DNA from 2 places in the Thermoanaerobacter sp. X514 genome. Region 1 is predicted to be linked to the other one. Evidence: a T-box and tRNA genes for the amino acid it is inferred to sense, from the RefSeq annotation. Region 1 holds a T-box; the other holds one or more tRNA genes.
The links. The T-box of region 1 lies ahead of metG (methionine--tRNA ligase). A T-box ahead of a tRNA ligase gene usually reads a tRNA of that ligase, here a tRNA-Met.
Positions count from the first base shown of each region.

Region 2: it has a tRNA-Met gene. The T-box ahead of metG (methionine--tRNA ligase) is inferred to sense a tRNA for this amino acid. The anticodon was not compared.

Region 1 covers NC_010320.1:65,680-69,487, forward strand. The annotation lists gene TETH514_RS00345 (spore maturation protein) at 1-346, shown strand, start outside; gene TETH514_RS00350 (CCA tRNA nucleotidyltransferase) at 427-1,830, shown strand; T-box leader at 1,891-2,122, shown strand; gene metG (methionine--tRNA ligase) at 2,121-3,808, shown strand, end outside.
Region 2 covers NC_010320.1:727,418-731,225, forward strand. The annotation lists gene yabQ (spore cortex biosynthesis protein YabQ) at 1-271, shown strand, start outside; gene TETH514_RS03530 (septum formation initiator family protein) at 340-627, shown strand; gene TETH514_RS03535 (S1 domain-containing RNA-binding protein) at 715-1,137, shown strand; gene TETH514_RS03540 (Ppx/GppA phosphatase family protein) at 1,217-2,122, shown strand; tRNA gene TETH514_RS03545 (tRNA-Leu) at 2,220-2,309, shown strand; tRNA gene TETH514_RS03550 (tRNA-Met) at 2,314-2,390, shown strand; tRNA gene TETH514_RS03555 (tRNA-Met) at 2,398-2,474, shown strand; gene TETH514_RS12205 (recombinase family protein) at 2,431-3,808, opposite strand, start outside.

The sequences.
Region 1 (3,808 bases):
ATTAAGAGCGTCAGGCGCCCTTGACTTGTTAGGGAAATTTTTAATGCCCTTTACAAATAAAATAGGCATGCCACAGGAACTTGTGCCTCTTGCTTTAATAAGGCCCCTTTCGGGAAGCGGTGCTCTTGGGATAGCAACTGAAATTATGAAAACTCATGGTGTCGATTCTCTAATTGGAAAAATGGCTTCTGCTATGTATGGATCTACTGAGACCACTTTTTATGTTCTTGCTGTTTACTATGGGGCAGTGGGAATAAAAAAGATGAGACATTCTGTTATTTCTGGAATTTTTGCAGATATTGTTGCAATACTTTCGTGTGTATTTTATAGCAGATTATTTTTTTAATACTTGTATACTTTTTCACTTTTGTTATACTATATAGTGTAATGTTGTTTTGCCTTTTAAAAGGAAAGGAATGATTTTTTGTGGCAACAATACCAAAATTAATAAGAAAATTAGGAAAAGAAGCATATAATTTGTATATTGTTGGGGGATACATAAGGGACAGGATTTTAAATAGAGAAGCTAAAGATTATGATTTTGTAGTTCAGGAAGATGCAGAGAAAATCGCCAAATTGGTGGCAGAAAAATTAGGGGGTACTTTTGTGCCTTTTATGGCGGAAAAAGGCACATATAGGGTTGTGGTAGGAGATGAAATATTGGATTTTACTAATTTAAGGGGTGAAGACATATACATAGATTTAGCTCATAGAGACTTTACAATGAATGCTATGGCTATAAAACTGACGGATTATTTTGAATTTGAATATATTATTGATCCTTTTGGTGGCATGACGGACATAAAAAACAGGAAAATAAAGCATGTTGGAATGATGACTTTTAAAGAAGACCCTTTGAGGGCTTTGAGAGCTGTAAGATTTGCTGTAACTTACAAATTTGATATTGATGAGAGTACAAAGGCTAAAATAAGAGAAGAAGCAGAGCTTATAAAACAAGTAGCGCCAGAGAGAATAATGAATGAAATTTTTATAATATTAAAAGAAAAGAATTCTCACAAATATTTAAGAATGATGGAAGATTTAAAACTTATGGAAAATATATTTGAAGAAGTTGCTAAAATGAAAGAAGTAGGAAAGTGCTATTATCACCTTACGAATGCTTGGATACATTCACTAAAAACTGTAGAAGAATACGAAAATATCATAAATTCTATGAGATTTCCCAAAGACGTATATGATATAGTTTCGGAGTATTTAGATAGAAAGCTTTCTTCTGACAACAAAGTAAAGGACATAATAAAACTTGGAGCTCTTTTTCACGATATAGGCAAACCAGAATCCATATACATTGATACTGAAAATAGAGTACATTTTTACAACCACGAGACAAAAGGAGCAGAAATCGTAAAAAAGATAGCATCAAGGATGAAAATGCCCAAAAAAGAGTCTTCTTTGCTAAAGAAGCTTGTTCTTTATCATATGAAGCCTTTGATGTACTATGTAAATGGCGGACCAACGAATAAGTCTCTTTTTAGATTTTTTTCCGAACTTAAGGATGATTCAATAGCGATTTTACTTTTATCTCAGGCTGATTTTACTGCTACAAGGCTTAATTTAGGCAAAGAGGAAGAAATACCTAGGTATACAGATTTTATTACCAGACTTTTAAAAAGGTATGTAGAATTTAAAGAAACAGAAAAACCATTACTTTCACCGCTGGATATAATAATAAATTTTGATGTAAAGGATGGGAAAAAATTAGGACAGATTTTATATGAAATAAGGAAAAATAGATTTTACGGAGAAATTCAAGATAAAAACGATGCGATTGAGTTTGTAAAAGAAAGAATGAAAATAGAGAAAGTATAAAAGAAAAAGTAGTTGACAATACTTTTTATAAAGGGTATATTAAAGAATAAATAGATATTGTAAAAGGCAATGAAGGAAAGAGTAAAAAGCTTGAACTTTTACAGAGAGTCGGGCGAGGTGCGAACCGATAAAGTTTGGGCTTTTGAAGATGGCTCCGGAGCCGTACTGCCGAAGGCTAGTAGGTTTTACCGGGAACTCCCGTTATAGAGTAAGAGTGTGTTAGCACTCTGTGAGGCATGCGTCGTGAGGTGTATGCGAAGAAGGGTGGTACCGCGACAATCTCGCCCCTTATGTGGAGGCGAGTTTTTTATTTACAAAAAAAGAGGAGGATGGATATGAAAAAGACTTTTTACATTACGACACCTATCTATTATCCCAGTGATAAATTACATATTGGTCATTCATATACTACTGTTGCTGCAGATGCGATGGCAAGATTTAAAAGGCTTACCGGATACGATGTCAAGTTTTTGACTGGTACTGATGAACATGGGCAAAAAATTCAAAGAATAGCCAGAGAAAAAGGGATGTCTCCTAAAGAATATGTAGATGGGATAGTTGAATGGATAAAAGATTTATGGAAGATAATGGATATAAGTTATGACCAATTTATTCGCACAACTGATAAATATCATGAGGAAATAGTACAAAAAATATTCACGAAATTATATGAAAAAGGAGATATATACAAGAGCAAATATGAAGGATGGTACTGTACTCCTTGTGAATCTTTCTGGACTGAGAGCCAGCTTGTAGATGGGAAATGCCCAGACTGTGGTAGACAAGTAGAAAGGGTAAAAGAAGAAGGGTATTTCTTTAGATTGTCTAAATATGGGGATAGGCTGTTACAATATTACGATGAACATCCTGATTTTATACAGCCAGAGTCAAGACGCAATGAGATGATAAACTTTATAAAATCAGGTTTGGAGGATTTATTTGTTTCAAGGAGTTCGTTTGACTGGGGTATAAAGGTACCTTTTGACCCAAAACATGTGATTTATGTTTGGATAGATGCTTTGTCAAATTACATAACTGCCTTAGGATATTCTACAGACCATGACGACGATTTTAAAAAATACTGGCCAGCAGATGTTCATTTGGTTGGAAAAGAGATAATGAGGTTCCACACAATAATATGGCCAGCAATGCTTATGGCTCTTGACTTGCCTCTTCCTAAAAAAGTGTTTGGACACGGTTGGCTTATACTGGAAGGAGGCAAGATGTCAAAATCTAAAGGTAATGTAGTAGACCCTAAAGAGTTAGTTAGTAAATATGGTGTAGATGCTGTAAGATATTTTCTTTTGAGAGAAGTTCCTTTTGGGGCGGATGGAGTGTTTTCTAACGAAGCTTTAATAAATAGAATAAATTCAGACCTTGCTAATGACCTTGGAAACTTGCTGAGTAGGACTGTTACAATGATTGAAAAATACTTTGGAGGCATTCTGCCAAAACCTTCACAAAAAGAAGAGGTAGATGATGACCTTATAACTACTGCACAGAATCTGCCGAAAACCGTTGAGGAGTATATGGATAAACTTCAGTTTTCCAACGCTTTAATTGAAATATGGAAATTGGTAAGACGAGCGAATAAATATATCGATGAAACGATGCCTTGGGTTTTAGCTAAAGATGAAAGCAAAAAGGAAAGATTAGGTACAGTTTTATATAATTTGACGGAAGCTTTGAGGTTTATTGCAGTACTTATATCTCCTTTTATGCCCAATACTCCAAAAAAAATCTTCGAGCAGTTAGGAGTAGAAGAGAATTTAACTACTTGGGAAAGCTTAAAATTTGGCCTGTTAAAGGAAGGCACAAAGGTGAAAAGGGGAGAAATTATATTCCCAAGGATAGATGTAAAGAAGGAACTGGTTGCTATAGAAGAAAAAGCAAAGGAAGAGAAAAAGATAGATTACATCACTATTGAAGAGTTTGCAAAAATTCAGTTGAGAGTAGCTGAAATTTTAGAAGCAGAAAG
Region 2 (3,808 bases), 660 kb from region 1:
AATCAGGTTTTATAGTTTTTTAGGATTTGCAATTGGAGTTATTCTTTATTATGTGTTACTAAGTTATTTCATCACCCAAGCTTTAATTGGAATTTATGAATTTACAATAAAGTTTTTAAAAAAGATGGCAGAGATTATTATATACCCTGTTAAAATAGTAGTCAATTTTTTTATTGTTCCTTATAGGTTTACAAGAAAAATTTTAACTTTGCCTGGTGCTTTTCTAAAAAATAATTTAACCCATTTTAAGATTTTTAAGAGGAAAAAATAAAGGATTTTTTAAAGAAATGTCGAATAAAAATAATAGATTAATCCGCATTGTGAAAGTAGGTGTTTTGAGTGAAAAAACTAAAGAAGATATTGTTTTTTGCCTTTATTGCATATGTTGCCTTTACTTTTTTTCAGCAGCAAGTAGCATTAGAGAAACTTAATAATAGGTATAGGGATTTGAAAAATAAAGAAGCTGCAGTAATAAAAGAGAATAAGTATTTAAATGAATTACTTCACCAGATGAATAGTGAAAGTTTTATTGAAAATGAGGCAAGGCAAAAATTGGGGTTGGTTAAAAAAGGAGAAATAATTTATGTAGATGTTTCAAAAACTAAGACACAAGAGACAAAAAAGTGATTTCGAAAAATTTATCTTGAAATATTTTGTATTTTAATATATAATAAACTCATTAATAAAATTTTTAGAGGGAGGATCTTTATTTATATGCCATTTGAGGTTGGAGATGTTGTTGAGGGCACTGTGTTAAACATCACAGATTTTGGAGCATTTATTCAGCTACCAGAGGGAAAAACTGGGTTGGTGCATATTTCGGAAGTTGCTAATACCTATGTAAAAGACATTAGGAAGCATTTGAAGGAGCATGATAAAGTAAAAGTAAAAATATTGTCCATGGATGCTAATGGAAGAATAAGTTTGTCAATCAAAAAGGCTTTGCCTAAAAATAATAAAGAAAGAGATCCAAAGGATTTTGTATGGCAGAGCAATAGGAATTATAATACTAATAGTTCTTTTGAAGAGAGATTGCTTAAGTTTTTAAAGGATTCAGACGAAAGACAGCAACAGCTGCGAAAGAATTTTGATTCCAAGAGAAGAAATACTGGCTATAGAAAAAGCAATGGATATTAACTTCGGGTTATGCCCGAAGATTTTTCATAAGCGAAGGAGAAATTTTACAGGTTTTTACCTGTGATAGTTGGGGGTTATTATGAGAATTTGTGCGATTGATATAGGGACAAATTCAATACGCCAACTTATATGTGACATAGATAATGAAAATATAAACAAGATACAAAAAGACGTTGAAATAACTCGATTAGGGGAAGGAATTTCTAAAACGGGGAAGTTAAATAATAATGCGATACAGAGAAGCATTGAAGTGATTGAACGCTTTGTGAAATTGGCCCAAGAAAAAGGCGCAGAAGTTATATATGCTTTTGCAACATCTGCGATGAGGGATGCTAAAAATAAAGATGCTTTTTTTGAGCAAATTGGAAAACTTGGGCTAGAGGTAGAAATCATAGATGGAGAAACAGAGAGCTTGTTTGGATATATGGGAGCGGTGATGGGGGTTAATAAGGAAAATGCACTGGTGTTAGATATAGGAGGAGGAAGTACTGAATTAGCATATAAAGGTAGAGAATTTGTAAAAGAAAGTTTCGATATTGGGGCTGTGAGGCTTACTGAAAAATTTATTAAAAATGACCCTCCTACAGCTGAGGAATATGATGAAATCAGGTTGCATATAATAGATACAATGGTAAATTCCATTAATAAGTACAAAGAAGTTGAAAATGTCATCGGCATAGGAGGAACAATAACAACTCTTGCTGCTGTTTCTCAGCAATTAGAAATTTATTCTCAAGAAAAAGTTCATGGCTATCAGCTAAAAAAAGAAGAAATTAAGAGGATTTTAGATAAATTTATGTCTGTTACATTGGAAGAGCGGAAAAAATTTTTTGGATTGCAACCACAAAGGGCTGATATAATAATTGCGGGAACTGCTATATTACTGACCATATTAGAAATGCTGAGTTTCAAAGAAATAACCGTTAGTGAGTGGGATAATTTAGAAGGAGCAGTCCTATATAAATTTCGGGAATTTAAGTTATGAAAATGGAATTTTCATTTGAAGTTGCAAAAGTGGATAAAAAAACTATTGACTTAGAGATATAGATATAATATAATAAATACTGTCTCAAGGAGATGAAGCCGGAGTGGCGGAACTGGCAGACGCACAGGACTTAAAATCCTGCGGGCCCTAAAAGCCCGTACCGGTTCGAGTCCGGTCTCCGGCACCAATGTCGCGGGGTGGAGCAGTCCGGTAGCTCGTCGGGCTCATAACCCGGAGGTCGTAGGTTCAAATCCTACCCCCGCAACCAAAAATATGGCGGCGTAGCTCAGTTGGCCAGAGCATGCGGTTCATACCCGCAGTGTCGGTGGTTCAAATCCACTCGCCGCTACCAGCAAAGAACGGAAATCGTCACCTATCCAGAAGTAGAATTCACACTTTATTTCATCTGGGGTGACGATTATTTTTTTTATGTAGTTTTTAAGCACTTCTTTAATTTCATGAGGATCCTTCGATGAATTAATTATTTCCCTATCCTTTTCAAAGATTTTCAAAATCATTTCTGGTGTAATAAAGCTTGTTTCTTTTTTATTTTCCAGCTCTTTAATTCTGTAAGCGAGTTCATTTCTCATTGCTTCTAATTCATTCATTTTTTCCTTCATAATCGGCTGGAACATACCTTGAGCAATAGCTTCTACTATGTTTTTCATCTGCTCTTCAACCTCCTTATAGCGCTTTTTTAAAAGAGTAATTTCTTCTACTCTTTCTTTATTTAATTTCTGATTTTCTTCATTTAAAAGTTTAGCTAATACTGGTGCTACTTTTGGGTCAAGTACTCTCTTGTTCAGCTCATCTATGACAAAAGCTTCCAGTTTTTCTTTGTTTATATCTCTGTTTGTGCACTGCTTTGTTCTGTCCTTTCTGCTGCATCTATAAGTTACATATTTCCCTCTGCTTAAACACCCTACCATTTTAGAATCGCATATTCCGCAGTAAACAAGACCTGACAAAAGATAAACCCTTTTTGCAGAATTAGCTCCTCTTGTTATTTTTCTTTCTTCTATTTTCTTTTGTACCTGTTCGAACAGGTCTTTATCTATTATTGCAGGAATAGCATTATCTATAACGATTACGTCTTCTTTTACCATTCTATGGTTTTTCTTTGTGCCTTTGTTAAATATGTATTTACCAATGTATTTCTCATTTTTCAAAATTTCGTGAATGCTATTTTTGCTGAATGGATTTCCTTTCTTAGTTCTGTAGCCTCTTAAATTTAATTCATCAATTATGTGTCTATATCCATACCCCTGTGCATATAATTCAAAAATCAATCTTACTGCCTCAGCTTCTTTTTCGTTTATCACATATTTTTCATCTACAATATCATATCCTAAAGGTGGTATACCTCCATTAAATTTGGCCTGAAAAGCATTTTCTTTCAATCCCTTCATTACCTCCCTTGCGAGGTTTTTAGAATAATATTCGGCCATTCCTTCTAAAACACTTTCCAATATAATGCTTTCTGGTGAATCGTCTAACTGTTCAAGTACTGAAATGAGTTTTACGCCGTTCTTTTTTAACTGTCTCCTGTAGAAAGCGCTGTCATATCTGTTGCGTGCAAACCTGTCCAGTTTATGAACAATAACAGCGTTAAACAGCCCCAGTGAGCTGTCCTTTATCATCTGCAGGAATGCCGGCCTATCATCAGTTGTTGCACTTTTTGCTTCA